Regions from separate parts of the Pseudoduganella sp. GW821-FHT12E03 genome, predicted to be linked through region 2. Evidence: predicted binding sites of a transcription regulator. Region 2 holds the regulator's gene; each other region holds the start of a gene.
The links. Region 2 encodes sigma-54, which starts transcription at its own class of promoters, with help from an activator protein. Its sites were predicted from a motif close to TGGCANGNAANCTGCTTT; they were not measured.
Positions count from the first base shown of each region.

Region 1 (4,386 bases), on a different contig from region 2:
GCCACCGTCCACTGCCGCGCGCAAGTGGAAACCTACGGCAAAACCGGGGTCGAGATGGAAGCGCTGACGTCCGTTCAGGTGGGACTGCTGACCATCTACGACATGTGCAAGGCGGTCGACCGGGGCATGGTGATGTCCGACATCCGGGTCATGGAAAAGCATGGCGGCAAGTCGGGTGACTGGAGCGCCACCAGTTAATACCGTGCCGCGGTCCGCGCACGATCATGCCAAATTTACAACCATCGGTATATAATTGCCGCCCGAACATGGTTACAGCAAAGGACAGGCATGACCAGCAGCACAGCGGCGGCGGAAGCGCGGACGCAAGAGGTTGAGTTCGAGCAAATGAATTTGCAGGTGGGTGGACGGATCCAGTTGATCACGCACCGCACGCTGAAGCCGATCCAGCACTTTTCCACGGTCATCGGCTGGATCAAGGATGAATACATGATCGTCAAGGCGCCACTGGAAAATGGCGCCCCGGTCGCCTTGGCCGAAGGCGACAAGCTGACGATCCGCGTCTTTTCCGGCGTCAACGTGTGCGCTTTTTCCACGGTCGTGCAGCGCGTCTTCGACCGTCCACTGCTGTATGCGCATGTCGCCTTCCCTGCACGCATCCAGGGCACCAGCCTGCGCACGGCGATGCGCGTCAAAGTCGACATTCCCGCCCAGCTCGCGTGCGCGGGCGGCATCAAGGCCAACGTGTTCCTGGTCAATCTCAGTGTCTCGGGCGCGCTGCTCGAATCGGAATTGCCGCTGCCGGGAGGTGACGCCAAGGTCGGACTGTCGTTTACGTTGCTGGCGCCGCCGGATAACCGGCAAGTGCTGGTCAATACCTATGCGCACGTGCGCAACTCCAACGCCATCAAACCCGCCACGCCGGAGCGGCCGTCCATGCATACCTATGGCGTGCAATTCTCGGGGCTCGATCCGTCGCATTACACTTTGCTGCAAAACCTGACGTATGAAGCGTTGATCGCGGACCGGCAAAAGATTGTCTAAAAACAAAAACCGGGCCTCAGCCCGGTTTTTTTGCCGCCCTAACCGGGCGGTATCAGCCAGATGGATTAGTTGTTTTTCGTGATCGCCGCCGCAGCTGCGGTATTCGTCACGGTGGTGGTATTGTTCCAGGTGATTGCCGTGCCGTTGGCGGCAGCAGTTGGGGCCATGGTGATGACCAAGCCATCAACGCCGGTGCCGATGCCGGTTGCCAGCGTCACAGTAATCGTACCACCGGCAACCGTTGCCGATGCCACTTCCTTGGTCGCGGTAAAGACTGGAACGACGGTCACGGCGCCAGCGGCGGTCGTATTGCAACCGGTCAGCACGCCTCCAGCTTCCTGGGCGCACAGGCCAACCGCAGTTTTCAGCGGAGTAACGGCGCCCAGCGCATTAGCAATCTTGGCTTTTATCGTGTAATCACTGTACGCTGGAATCGCCACAGCCGCCAGGATACCGATAATGGCAACCACAATCATCAGTTCGATCAGGGTGAAGCCGGCTTGTGCTTGCTTCTTGATTTGTTTAATGGATTTCATTTTGATTCTCCTCAGGCGGTGATTGGTACAGGTTGTTTGGTGCCACGTTTGAGTAAGAGCAAACCGCGTGCCAGCCTGTTTTCGCCATTGAAAGTCATGATTTACGACAATTTCTGTCAATCCAGGCAGCCGGATTGACGTTTTTTGTCAGTCAACCGGCAAAATTTGTCAGCTCGCATGGCCAAAAATTGGCAACTGACAGATTTTGTCAGATCAATCTTGTCGAAATGCCATTTGCGTGCCGCTGAGATCGATAATGTCGCCGTTTTTCAGCCGCACCGGCTGCTTGCCCAGCACGGCGCCATTGACCAGGGTGGGCGCGTCGCCCTCCACCTGGGCAATGGAATATGCATCGACGCCACGGGAAATCACCACCACTTGCACCACCGGACGGCCCAGAGTCGTCAAGGGCTTGGTGAGCGCCAACTGCTTGCCGGCATTGGCGCCATTCATGACTTCGACCCGTCCTGGCGCCGTCACGGCCACCTGGGGCAGCGGCACGGTGGCGTCCGACGGCGTGGCGGCTTCGGCTTGCGGGCGCACGCCATCGGCCAGGTAATCGATCTGGTACTTGGCCAGTTTGATGGCGTCGCCATGCTGCAGGAAATGTTTGCCGATGCGCTGGCCGTTGACGAACGTGCCATTGGTGCTGCGAAGGTCTTCCAGGAAGGAATCATCGAGGATGGTCGTGATGACGGCATGTTCGCCGCTGACGGCCGGATGGCTGAGCACGATGTCGTTATGGCTGCGGCGGCCGATGGTCATGCGTTCCTTGTTCAACGCGATTTCCTGTTCGACCACGCCGTCGCGCGCAATGATGATCTTCCCCAACCAGCGCCTCCGAAGTAGGAATAAAAAAAGGGGAGCTTGACGCTCCCCCTTATTATTCACCAAAAGCTTGAATTACAGCATTGCTTTCAGCAGACGCGCCATTTCGGACGGGTTGCGGGTGACGGTAATGCCGCAGGCTTCCATGATTTCCAGCTTGGCATCCGCGGTGTCAGCGCCACCGGAGATCAGCGCGCCGGCGTGGCCCATGCGTTTGCCTGGAGGCGCGGTAACGCCGGCGATGAAGCCAACCACTGGCTTCTTCATGTTGTCCTTGATCCAACGGGCTGCGTTGGCTTCGTCCGGACCACCGATTTCACCGATCATGATGACCGCGTCGGTATCTGGATCTTCGTTGAACATGCGCATCACGTCGATGTGCTTCAGGCCGTTGATCGGGTCACCACCGATACCAACTGCCGACGACTGGCCCAGGCCCAGTGCGGTCAGCTGACCCACTGCTTCATAGGTCAGCGTGCCCGAACGGGACACCACGCCGATGCGGCCTTTACGGTGGATGTGACCTGGCATGATGCCGATCTTGATTTCGTCAGGGGTGATCAGGCCTGGGCAGTTCGGGCCCAGCAGCAGGGTCTTGGAACCAGCTTTGGCCATGCGGTCTTTGACTTCCATCATGTCGCGGACTGGAATGCCTTCGGTAATGCAAATAGCCAGGTCCAGTTCAGCTTCAACGGCTTCCCAGATCGCGGCGGCAGCGCCTGCCGGCGGCACGTAGATCACGGAAACAGTGGCGCCGGTTTCCGATTTGGCTTCCTTGACGGACGCGTAGATTGGAATGCCTTCGAAGTCTTCGCCGGCTTTCTTCGGGTTCACGCCAGCAACGAATGCTTCGCGGCCGTTGGCGTAGTCGCGGCAACCGCGGGTGTGGAACTGGCCGGTCTTGCCGGTGATGCCTTGGGTGATGACTTTGGTGTCTTTGTTGATCAGAATAGACATGTTGATTCCCTTAATTATTTACCAGCTGCAGCGGCAACAACGCTCTTGGCAGCGTCTTCCATGGTGTCAGCAGCGATGATCGGCAGACCAGAGTCAGCCAGCATCTTCTTGCCCAGATCTTCGTTGGTGCCCTTCATGCGCACGACCAGCGGCACTTGCAGGGAAACGGCTTTCGATGCGGTGATCACGCCTTCGGCGATCACGTCGCAACGCATAATGCCGCCGAAGATATTCACCAGGATGGCTTTCAGGCCAGGGTTCTTCAGCATGATCTTGAACGCTTCGGTCACTTTCTCAGCCGTGGCGCCACCGCCCACGTCCAGGAAGTTGGCAGGTTCGCCGCCGAACAGTTTAATCGTGTCCATGGTTGCCATGGCCAGGCCGGCGCCGTTCACCAGGCAGCCGATGTTGCCGTCCAGGGAGATGTAGGCCAGGTCGAATTTCGATGCTTCGACTTCGGCTGGATCTTCTTCGTCCAGGTCGCGGTAAGCGACGATTTCCGGATGACGGAACAGGGCGTTGGAGTCGAAGTTGAACTTCGCATCCAGGGCGATGACTTTGCCCGAACCGGTCAGGATCAGCGGGTTGATTTCAGCCAGCGATGCATCGGTTTCCCAGTACGCTTTGTACAGGCCTTGCAGGTTGGCGCGCGCGTCCAGGATCGATTCGGCTGGCACGCCGATTTTCGCCGCAACGGCGTCCGCATCCGCGTCGGTCAGGCCGACGGCTGGATCGATCACCACGTTGTGGATCAGTTCAGGGTGCTTTTCAGCGACTTCTTCGATGTCCATGCCGCCTTCCGACGACGCCATCAGCACAACGCGCTGGGTCACGCGGTCGGTGACCAGCGAGACGTACAGTTCTTTCTTGATGTCCGCGCCTTCTTCGATCATCAGGCGGCGTACTTTCTGGCCTTCAGGACCGGTCTGGTGCGTGACCAGCTGCATACCCATGATCTGGTCCGAGTACTCTTTCACTTGTTCCAGCGACTTGGCAACTTTCACGCCGCCGCCTTTACCACGGCCGCCAGCATGGATCTGCGCCTTGACCACCCACACCGGGC
Region 1 covers NZ_JBXAQJ010000005.1:290,466-294,851, forward strand. The annotation lists partial or broken gene AC1RRC_RS14825 (cyclic pyranopterin monophosphate synthase MoaC) at 1-198, shown strand; gene AC1RRC_RS14830 (flagellar brake protein) at 289-1,002, shown strand; gene AC1RRC_RS14835 (pilin) at 1,068-1,538, opposite strand; gene AC1RRC_RS14840 (FHA domain-containing protein) at 1,752-2,369, opposite strand; gene sucD (succinate--CoA ligase subunit alpha) at 2,442-3,323, opposite strand; gene sucC (ADP-forming succinate--CoA ligase subunit beta) at 3,338-4,386, opposite strand, start outside.
Region 1: AC1RRC_RS14835 (pilin) is a predicted target of sigma-54. The motif match lies at 1,594-1,611, and genes of this name have one in related genera.

Region 2 (4,386 bases):
CGCCAGAAGCGCGACGGCGACGGCGAGCAATGGGTTGAAGGCGAAGCCGAACGTATTGATTACGATGGCCGCATTGAACTGGTCAAACTGTTTTCAAAAGCCCGCATCAAGCGCCTGGAAGGCAGCCGTCCGAGCGATGAAGTGGCGGGGGAATTCATTTCCTATGACAGCCGCAAGGAATACTTCAGCGTGCGCAATACCGTGACCGGCGACAGCAAGCCGGGCGCGGGCCGCGGCACGATGGTGATTCAGCCGTCAGCCAAGCGTCCGCCGCCGGACGGCGCAACCCAGCCTGAGGCGGGGAAATAAGATGGCGCAGGCGGAAGTTCAAGCTGCGGCGCCAGTTGCGGCGCCCATGGCCAATTGCGGCAGTACCCTGCTGGTGCGCGGCCTGCAAAAATCGTATGGCAAGCGCCAGGTGGTGCATGACGTGTCGCTGCAAGTCGAATGCGGCGAAGTGGTGGGCTTGCTGGGGCCGAACGGCGCGGGCAAGACCACCTCGTTTTACATGATCGTGGGCCTGGTGCCGTCCGATGCGGGCAGTATCGAGATTGCCGGCAGGGATGTGTCGTCGATGCCGATCCACCAGCGGGCGGCGCTGGGCCTGTCCTACCTGCCGCAGGAAGCGTCGGTATTCCGCAAGCTGACGGTGGAAGAAAATATCCGCGCGGTGCTGGAGATCCAAAAGGTCAACGGCAAACCGCTGGCGAAGGCAGACATCGACGAGCGGCTGAACCGGCTGCTGGCGGACCTGCAAATCGAGAAATTGCGTGAAAACGCGGCGCTGTCCCTGTCTGGCGGCGAGCGCCGCCGCGTGGAAATCGCACGCGCCCTGGCCACCAATCCGCGCTTCGTGCTGCTCGATGAACCTTTTGCCGGCGTCGACCCGATTGCCGTCATCGAGATCCAGCGCATTGTCCGTTTCCTCAAGGAGCGCGGTATCGGTGTGCTGATCACTGACCACAATGTGCGCGAGACGCTGGGTATCTGCGACCGCGCGTACATCATCAACCAGGGCGCCGTGCTAGCCTCGGGCCGTCCGGACGACATCATCGCCGACGAATCCGTGCGCCGCGTCTACCTGGGTGAACATTTCCGTATGTAGGAACCATGAAACAGTCACTGCAACTTCGCACTTCGCAGCACCTTGCGCTGACTCCTCAGCTGCAGCAGTCGATCCGCCTGCTGCAATTGTCCACCCTGGAGCTGCATCAGGAACTGGAACAAATCCTCGGCGAAAACCCGTTGCTGGAACGCCTGGACGATCCGCTCGACCATTCGGTGCGCCTGCTGGCCGATGGCGCCATCAGCGCGCCGGTGCAAAACGGCGCGGAAGCCACGCCGGACACCTTGCAGCCGCCATCGGATGGCGCCGCGCCGGCCGATGGCGACGCCCCGCATGAAGGCGGGGCCGAGGGCGGCGAGGGCGACAACGCCGGCGCGGCCGACGGCGACAGCGACTGGAGCGATGTCGGCCGGGCCAAGAGTCCGGATGACGACGATTCCCGCCCGCAAATCGAAGCCAGCCACTGCACCCTGCGCGAACATTTGCTGGAGCAAATGCGCGTAACGGTGACGGAAGAGCGCGACCGCATCCTGATGGAACTGATCATCGATGCGCTCGACGACAACGGTTACCTCGAAGAGTCGCTGGAAGAAATCCATGCCCGCCTGCCGGAAGAAGCGGAAGTGGACTTCGATGAGCTGCGCACGTCGCTGACCTTGCTGCAAAGTTTTGATCCGGCCGGCGTGGGCGCGCGCAGCGCGTCCGAATGCCTGGCATTGCAAATCAGGCAAATGCCGAATGTGCCGCTGGTGACGCGCCGCATGGCGCTGGTCATCGTCGACAAGCACCTGACCTGGTTTGCCCAGCGCGAATTCAACAAGCTGAAAAAAGCCCTCGATTGCGACGATGAAGACTTGCGCGAGGCGCAAGCGGTGATTCGCCTGTGCAATCCCCATCCGGGCGCGGAATTCGCATCGGACGTGTCCGATTACGTGGTGCCGGACGTGATTGTGAAAAAAGCCCGCAACGGCTGGCAAGTGACCCTGAACAACGACGTCATGCCGCGCCTGCGCGTCAATGCGATGTATGCGAACTTGTTGAAGCAGGGCAAGAGCGAATCCGCGATGGGCGCACAGTTGCAGGAAGCCAAGTGGCTGATTAAAAACATGCGCCAGCGCTTCGACACGATCTTGCGCGTGGCCCAGGCCATCGTTGAGCGGCAAAAGAATTTCTTCTCGCACGGCGCGGTAGCGATGCGGCCCCTTGTGTTGCGTGAAATTGCTGATACACTGGGTCTACACGAGAGCACTATTTCTCGTGTAACAACTCAAAAATATATGCTCACGCCCCATGGCATGTTTGAGTTGAAATACTTCTTTGGCAGCCACGTCGCAACAGAAGCAGGAGGAGAGGCGTCCTCCACGGCGATACGGGCGCTGATCGTGCAATTGACAGGAGCAGAAGACCCTAAAAATCCATTATCCGACAGTAAGATTGCGGACATGCTGGGGGAACAAGGCATGGTAATTGCGCGACGGACTGTTGCCAAATATCGCGAAGCATTGAAAATCCCGCCCGTTAGTCTGCGCAAAGCTCTGTAGTGTTACTGGGTTCCCCTGCGCGCCACAGCATAACTGTGATACGTACGAACCTTCATCTTTAGGAGTGTGTATGAATCTCACCATCAGTGGACATCATCTCGAAGTGACCCCCGCGATTCGCGAATACGTGCAGAACAAACTGGAACGCGTAAAACGTCATTTCGATCAAGTAATTGATATTGCTGTCATCCTGACTGTAGATAACCTCACCGAGAAAGAGAAAAGGCAAAAAGCCGAGATCAATCTGCGAATGTCCGGCAAGACCGTGTACGTGGAAAGCCTGTCGCAAGACTTGTACGCTGCCATCGATACGCTGGTCGATAAACTGGATCGCCAGGTTATGAAATACAAAGGCAAGATACAAGAGCATAACCACACCGCGATCAAACACCTTCCGGATAATTACGACGAGTCGGCCGCCACCGCATAAGCGGTCCCCGATACTCGGACGAAAAGGGCGCAGTTGGCGCCCTTTTTTGCGCCTGTACTATTCCCATGGCGACGCTACAATAGCTTTCTTTCAATTCAGCGATGCCTGCCATGAGCGAACCAGTCGTGACACATGTCCTCACCCACATCAGCAACGGAACCGGGTTTATCACGTTGGACCGGCCGAAGGCATTGAATTCCCTGTCGCTCGACATGGTGCGCGCCATGACCGGCATCTTGCTGGCCTGGCGCGATGATCCGCAAGTGGCGGCAGTGGTGATCCGCAGCAGCAGTGAAAAAGCGCTGTGCGCCGGCGGCGATATCCGCTTTTTCCATGACGCCGGCAAAGCCACACCGCAGGGCGGCAGCGCGCTGCTGGAAGATTTTTTCACGGAAGAATATGCGCTGAACCACCTGATCCATTACTACCCGAAACCGTATATCGCCATCATGGATGGCGTGGTGATGGGCGGCGGCATGGGCATTGCGCAGGGCGGACCCGGCTGCGGCGTGCGCATCGTCACGGAGCGCACGAAAATGGCGATGCCGGAAGTGAATATCGGCTTGTTCCCGGATGTCGGCGGCAGTCATTTCCTGTCGCATGCACCGGGCCAGCTGGGACGCTATCTCGGCGTCACGGGCGTGACGGTGGGCGCGGCCGACGCGCTGTACGCGGACCTGGCCGACCACTTCGTGCCAGTGGCGCAATTGCCGGCGCTGGCGGCGTTGCTGGCAGCGACGCCGGGCGCGCAACTGGTGCAGGCGATTGCCGATTTTGCCGCGCCGTTCCGCGCGCAGGCCGGCGTGGCCGTGATGGAAACCCAGTTCGATGCGATTGAACGCCATTTTGCGCCGGAAACCGTGGCCGAGATGATGGCTTCCCTGGCCGGCGACAGCGATGAATTTGCGCAGAAAACCCTGAAGCTCATGCAGGGCCGCTCGCCCCTGATGATGTGCGTGACCCTGGCGCTGCTGGACCGCGGCGAATCAATGAGCGTGGCCGATTGCCTGCGCATGGAGCGCAATGTGGTGCGCCGCAATTTCGAACACGGCGAAGTACTGGAAGGCGTGCGCGCGCTGGTGATCGACAAGGACAACGCGCCGAAGTGGTCACCCGCCTCGCTCGACGACGTGACGCCGGCCATGGTGGAGCGCTTCTTTGAACCGGCGTGGCCTGTCTGGGCGCATCCGCTGCGCCACCTGGCATGATGGCAGGCGCATGACGCTCGACCGGCTCGATACGCAGATCCTGAACATCCTGCAGGACGACGCCAGTGTCCCGTTGCGGACACTGGCGCAGCAAGTGCACGCCTCCGTTGCCACCTGCCAGCGCCGCATCGCGCAATTGCG
Region 2 covers NZ_JBXAQJ010000010.1:6,921-11,306, forward strand. The annotation lists gene lptA (lipopolysaccharide transport periplasmic protein LptA) at 1-309, shown strand, start outside; gene lptB (LPS export ABC transporter ATP-binding protein) at 311-1,105, shown strand; gene AC1RRC_RS23835 (RNA polymerase factor sigma-54) at 1,111-2,607, shown strand; gene hpf (ribosome hibernation-promoting factor, HPF/YfiA family) at 2,678-3,037, shown strand; gene AC1RRC_RS23845 (enoyl-CoA hydratase/isomerase family protein) at 3,148-4,245, shown strand; gene AC1RRC_RS23850 (Lrp/AsnC family transcriptional regulator) at 4,256-4,386, shown strand, end outside.

Region 3 (4,386 bases), on a different contig from region 2:
CGGCTGTCGCCAAAGCGCTGTTCCCATGCCGCGCCGATTTGCTGGTGGTCGATGCTCTTGCGCGTGTTGTAGCGTTCCGCAAAGGTACGCTTCGGCGTCACCGTATCGGTGGTATCGGTTTCGCCCGCGCGTGCATCGCGCAGGTAAGTTGCCCACGTCACTCCCAGCGGGTCTTGCGTATCCTTCTGGCGCAAGCCGCTGGCGGTCACCGTCAATTTGCCGCCGTCATTGGGCCGCACCACCAGCTTGGCATAAGCCTGGTCGCGCCGCGCGGCGCTGTGGTCGCGGTAGCCATCCGTGTCGAAACGCGAGGCATCGAGCAGGTAGCCAATGCCGCCGGCCTGGCCTTGCGCATTGACGTCGACCTTGCGCGCGCCGTCGCTGCCGCCCATAACGGACGTTTCCAGCATTGGTTTACCGTCCGGTTCGCGCGTAAACAATTGCACCACGCCGCCCGAGTGATTGCCATAGGCGGCGGAAAACGGCCCGCGCAACACTTCAATGCGCTGCGCCTGGTCCAGGTTGAAGGTGGCCGCCTGGCCCTGCCCATCGGGCATCGACGCCGGGATGCCATCGGCCACCAGCTTGACGCCGCGCACCCCGAAGGCGGAACGGGCGCCGAAGCCGCGCGATGAAATCTGCAAGTCCTGCGCATAGTTTTGCCGGTTTTGCGCCACCAGCCCCGGCACCGCCGCCAGCGCGTCCGAGGCGTTGACCCGCATTTGTCCTTCGCGGATGCGTTCCCCGTCGATGACATCCACCGCCGCCGGGAAGTCAAAGCTGCTGTGCTCCACGCGGCTGCCGCTGACGATGACGACCTGCTCCGGGCCATCCGCCAGCGCATTGGCGGTCCAGATACTACCCACCAGGGCGGCAAGAGTGGTCAAGCGAATACGGGGTTGCATTTGATTCTCCTTATATGGTTTCACTGCCGGAAACCGTAAGCAATATACCTGCCATGGTGAAAGCCGGCCGCACCGCAATGATGTATCAATGGCACGCGGCTTGCATTCCTGGTCCCCACGCGCGCAAGAACGCGCAGCCCAACACCAGGAGACCCACCATGAAAACCGCTTATTGTCTGCGCGCCACCGCCGCCGTTGCAACCCTGTTCGCACATGCCGCGTTATGCGCCGCGCCGCTGGCCTATGTGCCCAACGAGAAATCCGGCTCCATCAGCGTGCTCGATACCGCCACCGATACCGTGCTGCGCAGCCTCCCGGCCGGTAAGCGCCCGCGTGGCATTGCGTATGACACGGTCGGCAACCGGCTGTTCGTGACGGATGCGGGCAGCAACACCCTGCTGATGCTCGACAGCGGCGGCGCCGGCGGTGCAATACGTACGCTGGCGCTGGGCAGCTCGCCGGAAGGCGTCAGCGTTTCGCCCGACGGCCGCTACGCTGCCGTGGCGGTGGAAGAGGGCAACAGCGTCACGCTGGTCGATGCCCACACGGGCCTGCGCCTGGCCGACATTCCTGTGCAGGGTAAAAATCCGGAGCACGCCGTGTTTAGTCCCGACAGCCGCTGGCTGTATGTCAGCGCGGAAGAGGCGGAGCAGGTCGACGTGATCGATGTCGCGCAGCGCCGCCAGACCGGCGCCGTGGCGGTGGGCTTGCGTCCGCGCGGCATCGGTTTCCTGCCCGATGGCAGCCGCGCCTACATCGCCTGTGAACTGGTCAATGCCGTGTATGTGGTCGATACCGCCAGCCGCGCCGCCATCGCCACGATCCCGGCGGGACGCAACGCCAATGGCATTGCGGTGCATCCGAACGGCGCCAAGGTCTACGTATCGAATGGCACCGATGGCAGCGTGATGCAGATCGATACCGCCACCAACCAGGTCAGCGCCACTATCGCCGTCGGCAAGCGTCCGTGGAATATGGCGATCACCCCGGACGGCAGCAAGCTGTATGTGGCCAATGGCCGCTCCAACAGTGTTTCCGTGATCGATACGGCGGCCGCCCGCAAGACCGCCGACATCGCCGTCGGTGAATTGCCGTGGGGTGTGGCAATCCGCTGAATTGTTGGCGTCGATGGCGATGGAACAGGTGGAGCAAACCTGTGCCGTTCTGGCACAGCTTGCAACAACGCAGTGTTTCAAATGCGGTGCAAATCCCGGCAAAACAGGCTGGCACGGTGTTTGCGAAACAGGGAGTGTGCTCAACGCCACCGTCCCGCAAGGAACGGCTCGAATCACCACCAAACCTATTGAAGAAAGAGGATGACATGAATCTCGCGGACATCACCAAACTGGGCGTCGCCAATCCCTACAAGCAGCGCTACGACAACTTCATCGGCGGTAAATTCGTGCCGCCGGTGAAGGGCGAATACTTCGCCAACCTGACCCCGATCACCGGCAAGCCGTTCTGCGAAGTGGCCCGCTCCACGGCGGAAGACGTGGAAATCGCACTCGATGCCGCGCACGCCGCCAAGGATGCCTGGGCCAAGACCTCGCAAACCGAACGCGCCAACATCCTGAACCGGATTGCCGACCGCATGGAACAAAACCTGTCCGTGCTGGCGATCGCGGAAACCATCGACAACGGCAAGCCAATCCGCGAGACCACGGCCGCCGACATCCCGCTGGCGATTGACCACTTCCGCTACTTCGCCGGCTGCATCCGCGCCCAGGAAGGCTCCGTCGCGCAGATCGACGCCAACACCTACGCTTACCACTTCCATGAACCGCTGGGCGTGGTGGGCCAGATCATTCCGTGGAACTTCCCGATCCTGATGGCGGTATGGAAGCTGGCGCCGGCACTGGCTGCCGGCAATTGCGTGGTGCTGAAGCCGGCCGAGCAAACCCCGGCGTCGATCCTGGTGCTGGTGGAACTGATTGCCGACTTGTTGCCGCCAGGCGTGCTCAATGTCGTCAATGGCTTTGGCCTGGAAGCGGGCAAGCCGCTGGCGTCGTCGAAACGCATCGCCAAGATCGCCTTCACCGGCGAAACGGGCACCGGCCGCCTGATCATGCAATACGCGGCGCAAAACCTGATTCCGGTGACCCTGGAACTGGGCGGCAAATCGCCCAACATCTTCTTCGAAGACGTGATGGACGCGGACGACGCGTTCTTCGACAAGTGCCTGGAAGGTTTCGCCATGTTCGCGCTGAACCAGGGCGAAGTGTGCACCTGCCCGTCGCGCGTACTGATCCAGGAATCGATCTATGACGCCTTCATCGAGCGCGCTCTGAAGCGCGTGGCCGCCATCAAGCAGGGCAACCCGCTGGACGCCTCCACCATGATCGGCGCGCAGGCATCGCACGAACAACTGGAAAAAATCCTGTCGTACATGGACATCGGCGCCCAGGAAGGCGCGGAGTTGCTGGCCGGCGGCGTGCGCACCATCCAGAACGGCGACCTGGAAGGCGGCTATTACGTGCAGCCGACCGTGTTCAAGGGCCACAACAAGATGCGCATCTTCCAGGAAGAGATCTTTGGCCCGGTGGTGTCGGTGACCACCTTCAAGGATGAAGAAGATGCGCTGCGCATTGCCAACGACACGCTGTACGGCCTGGGCGCCGGTGTCTGGACCCGCGATGGTTCGCGCGCCTTCCGCGTCGGCCGTGGCATCCAGGCCGGCCGCGTGTGGACCAATTGCTACCACCTGTATCCGGCGCACGCGGCATTCGGCGGCTACAAGCAGTCGGGCATCGGCCGTGAAAACCACAAGATGATGCTGGAACACTACCAGCAGACCAAGAATCTGCTGGTCAGCTACAACCCGAACGCGCTGGGCTTCTTTTAAATGAAAACCGCCGTCGCCAGAGTTATCGCCACCGACGCCGCACTGGAAATGATCGCCGCCCTGCGCCACCGCTACGGGCCGATCATGTTCTTCCAGTCCGGCGGTTGCTGCGACGGCAGCACGCCGATGTGCTATCAGGTCGGAGAGTTCAACCTCAGCGACACGGATATCTACCTCGGCAATCTCGGCGGCGCGCCGTTTTACATCGGCATGGAGCAGTACGAATACTGGGAACACACGCAACTGATTATCGACGTGGTGCCGGGCAATGGCGGCATGTTTTCGCTCGATAACGGTTCGGGCCAGCGTTTCTTGACCCGTTCACGTTTGTTTACAGACCAGGAATGCAGTGCATTGGGATTAAAACCATAACGGAGACTATCGTGCAGAAAAAAATCATGGGGTTATTTATCGCGTCGGCATTCGCAGCGCTGGCCGGTGGTGCGTGGGCAGGGGGCGCCGTCACGCAGGCAATGCTGGAAAAACCGGTACAGGACACATCGGGTGTGCTGTCGTTCGGCATGGGCACGCCGGGCCAGCGCTATTCGCCGCTGGCGCAAATCAATACCAAAACCGTCGGCAAGCTGGTGCCGGCGTGGTCGTTCTCGTTTGGCGGTGAAAAGCAGCGCGGGCAGGAAT
Region 3 covers NZ_JBXAQJ010000023.1:8,635-13,020, reverse strand. The annotation lists gene AC1RRC_RS32595 (TonB-dependent receptor family protein) at 1-905, opposite strand, end outside; gene AC1RRC_RS32590 (beta-propeller fold lactonase family protein) at 1,064-2,020, shown strand; gene adh (aldehyde dehydrogenase) at 2,227-3,747, shown strand; gene AC1RRC_RS32580 (DUF779 domain-containing protein) at 3,748-4,119, shown strand; gene AC1RRC_RS32575 (PQQ-dependent methanol/ethanol family dehydrogenase) at 4,146-4,386, shown strand, end outside.
Region 3: adh (aldehyde dehydrogenase) is a predicted target of sigma-54. The motif match lies at 2,130-2,147, and genes of this name have one in related genera.

Region 4 (4,386 bases), on a different contig from region 2:
GCGTGCTGGGCCAGGTCAGCCAGGATGCCCGCAACGTGTTGCTGCGGGCGTATCCGGACTGGCCGGATGTGCATGCGGTGGCCAAACAATTGCACATGTCGCGCGCGACCTTGCAGCGGCAACTGGCGGCGGAGCGTTCCAGCCTGCAGCGCATCAAGGATGGCTTGCGGCGCGACCTCGCGATTTCCCGGCTATCCACGTCCGATACCGCGCTGGCCGCGATTGCCGCCGACCTGGGTTTTTCCGACAGCGGCTCATTCCAGCGCGCATTCAAGCAATGGACCGGCAAGGCGTGCGGCGAATACCGCCGCGCGCGCTGAACGGTGCTGTCCGGCCCCCTGATTTGAACGTCAGGTCGGCTTCAGGCTGTGGCGCTTGACGTGCGCGTACTTGAGGTTGGGGATGTAGAACTGGGTGCCGCCGCCCGGCAATTTCTTGCCGCCGCCGGATTTTTCCGCCAATTCATCGCGCATGGATTTGCCGCCGCCGCTGCGCGCCATCCCTTTAAAGCCGCCAAACCAGCCATACACCGGTTCCGCCAGCTCGATTTCCAGGATGAAGGCCAGCGAATTCCAGTCTTCCTTGATGACCGACGTCAGGCGGCCCCATTCGCGCATGCTGACGCCGTTCAGTTGCGCAATCTTGATGCGCTGGTCGAGACCGCCATCGTGCTTGTACGGCAGGGAAGGGCTCCACCATGGGCTCATGGGGGATGTCGGACCGAGCTTGGCGTCGCCGCCGAAGCGCGCGGGCACTACGCTCGATTCACTGTTGAATTTGTAGATCAACATGCCGGCAGGCAGCAAGTCTTTGGTGGGTTCACCGAACATCAGTTGGAACGCGTCGCCCACGGTGGCGCCGGTGCTGGAATCGGTGATGATCTTGCTCACGTCACCCCAGCTCATTTCCTCATTCAAGGCCATTTCACATTCTCCTCAGCAAGAAGTTAGAAGTATGCGCCGGTTATTGCTGGGTTTAAACAAAAAAAAGCCCACCGCGAGGGTGGGCTAAATCCAATTCTTTGGGAAGAAATGGAGGAGACAGATGCATCATACGGTGGTATCGCTATCAAGTCCAATTTTTTATGCTGATCATAGATATTCTCAGTATGAATGGTTTTCCCAGCAATTTTGCTGCGCGATACATAAAATTTGTGCAAGCATATGCAACAAAAGTAGATCACCAATACGGGGGCCATGCGCTAGACTGGCGGCCACCGTCATCCTGAAAGGAGCTTCGTCGTGACCCGTAAAACCGCCGCTGATTTTGATCCCGAAGTGTTGAAACTGTTTGACCAGTATGTCCATGGCGCCATCGACCGCCGTACGTTCCTGTCCAGCGCCAGCCGCTATGCGGTGGGCGGCGCCACGGCGGCCAGCCTGTTGACGGCGCTGAGCCCCAGCTTCGCGGCGCCGGTGGTGGACAAGGAAGACAAGCGCATCACGGCGAAATTCGTTGAATATCCGTCGCCGCAAGGGTATGGCACGGTGCGCGGCTACCTGGTGACGCCGGCCAATGCCAAGGGCAAATTGCCGCTGGTGCTGGTGGTGCATGAAAACCGCGGCTTGAATCCGCACATCGAAGACATCGCGCGCCGGGTGGCGCTGGATGGCTTCATTGCCTTCGCGCCCGACGCGCTGACGCCGCTGGGCGGCTATCCAGGCGATGAAGACAAGGCCCGCGCCGAATTTGCCAAGCTCGATCCGGCCAAGACCCGCGCCGACTTCGTGGCGGCGGCCAAGTGGCTGCAGGCGCAGCCGGGCGGCAATGGCAAACTGGGCGTGGTGGGCTTTTGCTTTGGCGGCGGGATTTCCAATTACCTGGCCACGCAATTGCCGGACCTGGTCGCCGCCGTGCCATTCTATGGCGCGCAGCCTGCGGCAGCCGATGTGCCGCGCATCAAGGCCGCCTTGCTGATTCACGACGCTGGCAATGACCAGCGCATCCTGGCTGGCTGGCCGGCCTATGAAACCGCGCTGAAGGAAGCCGGGATCAAGTACGAGCATTACACGTACCCTGCGGTCGAGCACGGTTTCAACAACGACACCACGCCGCGCTACGACGCCGCCGCCGCCAAGCTGGCGTGGCAGCGCACCATCGATTTCTTCAAGGCCAAGCTGGCTTGACGTTGTCCAGTCCGGCACCTCCGCAGTGACGCTGCAGGGGTGTCGGATTTCTTCGCATGTCTCCCTCCGGCCCTGGTCATCTCCCTGCAGTCAATCGCGCGGCATAAAAATTGCAAAGTGAATAACCTTGCCGATTGATAAAAAGGAGATAACCGTGAAACATTGCATGCTGTTCCTGCTGGGCCTGACAGCCGCCTTGCCGGCCATGGCCGATGTGATTTACCGCTGGCATACCGTCACCGCGTCGCCCGAATTACCCGACTTTGATGCGGTGTTGCAAATTACCGATGAAGCGTTTTGGCGCGGCCATGTGTTCCTTGATTTCACCGGCTGCGCGGGCATGGGATGTACGCTGGCCGCTGCCAATGCCGGCATTGTGTACACCGGCTATTCATTTGCCCAGGGCAGCCACGGCCATCAACCGCCAATGGTGATGGGCGTGTATGACAAGTTTGATTTGCAATTCGACCGCGTGGGCGGCGTGACGGGCAGCTTCCGCTATAACACCACGGAAGTGGAACTGAACATGTCCGGCCATTCGCTCTGGTCGGTCGACTTGTTGCGCGGCGATCCCTACCTCGGCACGCTTTGTGGCGGTCCCACGTATTGCAGCGGCACCACCGGCTATTTCACAGCAGACAGCCTGCCACCACCGCTACCGGTGCCGGAACCCGCCTCGCTGGGATTGATGGCGGCCGGCATGGCGGCGCTGGCGGCAACGCGGCGCAAGGTCAGCCCATGGCGGAGGCCTGCATTTCAGCCCGCGCTTCGGCATGGGCCTGGCGCGACAGGGTTAGCATGATTTCGTCCGGAGCAAAGCCTCGTTCCAGCAAAAATTTCCAGGCGGCCAATACGCCAACTTGCCGGTCCAGCAGGATGGCGTACGTTTTCACGGCCGCCGCGTCATCAAAAGGATATAAAAGTTCGGACATCACGCCCTCGCAAGTAGCTCACCTGGGATTCGGGTGGCATTGAGGTCGCGTGCAGGGGTCGGGCAGCGCAGTGGGGGGCTTCAGCTTTTATGAAGTAATTGAAGTTTACGCCCGTGATTGCTCGGGCGCAACTCCAATTCGCGGGTAAGCAACAACTTTATTGTCCAGGACGCGCCTGTTTCAAGTAGGCGATAAACAGCACGCCATACACAATGTCGGGCACCAGCAGGGCGGGGAATTGCCATCCAATCATGCCCGACATCCAGACCAGCGTCAGGCTGGCCGCCAGCATCAGTTTCAGGAACGCGCCCAGGCCCGCCAGCGACCGGTGACGCTCCGGATCGATGGCGATCATGGCATAGCCGATGCCGAACGTGATGGCAATCGCGGCAATGATTTGCAGCAGTGCGATGCCGCTGGCATTGAGCCGCAAATCGAGCAGCGCATTGGCATGGCTGCCGGCCAGCAGCAGCGGCGTGCCCGCCAGCAGGTTGAAGGCGGCGGCGGAAAAGAACAGCGGGCGGTGCGCCAGCATGGTCGCGGCTCCCTATGAAATCAGGCGCAGGATGCCGGGATAGCTGTTCGGCAGCAGGCGCGTCAGCCAGTGCACGGTGCTCGAGCGGTAGCCGGTCACAATGCGGCGCTTGCCTTTGCGCAGGCCATTGACGATATCGTCCGCGCAGTCTTCCGGCGGCGTGATCAGCAGCTTTTCCGCCTTGGCGGCAAAGGTCGCCTCCATCTCGCCGGCCGCCTTGACCCGCCGTCCGGCCCGTTCGATATTGGTGCGGATGCCGCCCGGATGCACGCACACGGCGTGCACGCCGGTGCCGTCGAGTTCTTGCCACAGGCACTCGGTCAAGCCGCGCACGGCGAATTTCGACATGTTGTAGGCGCTCTGGCAAGGGAACCCCAGCAAGCCGAAAATGCTGGAAATGTTGACGATCCAGCCTTCGCGCTGCGCCAGCATCATCGGCATGAAGGCCTTGGTGCCGTACAGCACGCCGTACATGTTCAAGTCCAGTTGCCAGCGGAATTCCTCGACCGTGGTGTTGGCCACGCTGCCGATCACGGTGGCGCCGGCATTGTTGACGATCACGTGGGCGGCGCCGAAGTCGCGCCGGACCTCGTCCGCATGGGCGACAAACGCTTCCCACGACGTGGCGTCGAGCCGGTAGCCGCGCACCTGCTGCGGACTCGTGACACCGGCGTCGCGCAACAGTTTGATGGTGCCGTCCAGGCCTTCCATGTTGATGTCGGACAGGGCCAGGTGCGCGCCTTCGCGGGCGAAGCGCAGGGCCAGGGCGCGGCCGATGCCGGAGCCCGCGCCG
Region 4 covers NZ_JBXAQJ010000009.1:97,486-101,871, reverse strand. The annotation lists gene AC1RRC_RS22595 (AraC family transcriptional regulator) at 1-320, shown strand, start outside; gene AC1RRC_RS22590 (hypothetical protein) at 351-923, opposite strand; gene AC1RRC_RS22585 (dienelactone hydrolase family protein) at 1,242-2,126, shown strand; gene AC1RRC_RS22580 (PEP-CTERM sorting domain-containing protein) at 2,281-2,928, shown strand; gene AC1RRC_RS22575 (hypothetical protein) at 3,216-3,593, opposite strand; gene AC1RRC_RS22570 (SDR family NAD(P)-dependent oxidoreductase) at 3,606-4,386, opposite strand, start outside.
Region 4: AC1RRC_RS22580 (PEP-CTERM sorting domain-containing protein) is a predicted target of sigma-54. The motif match lies at 2,226-2,243, and genes of this name have one in related genera.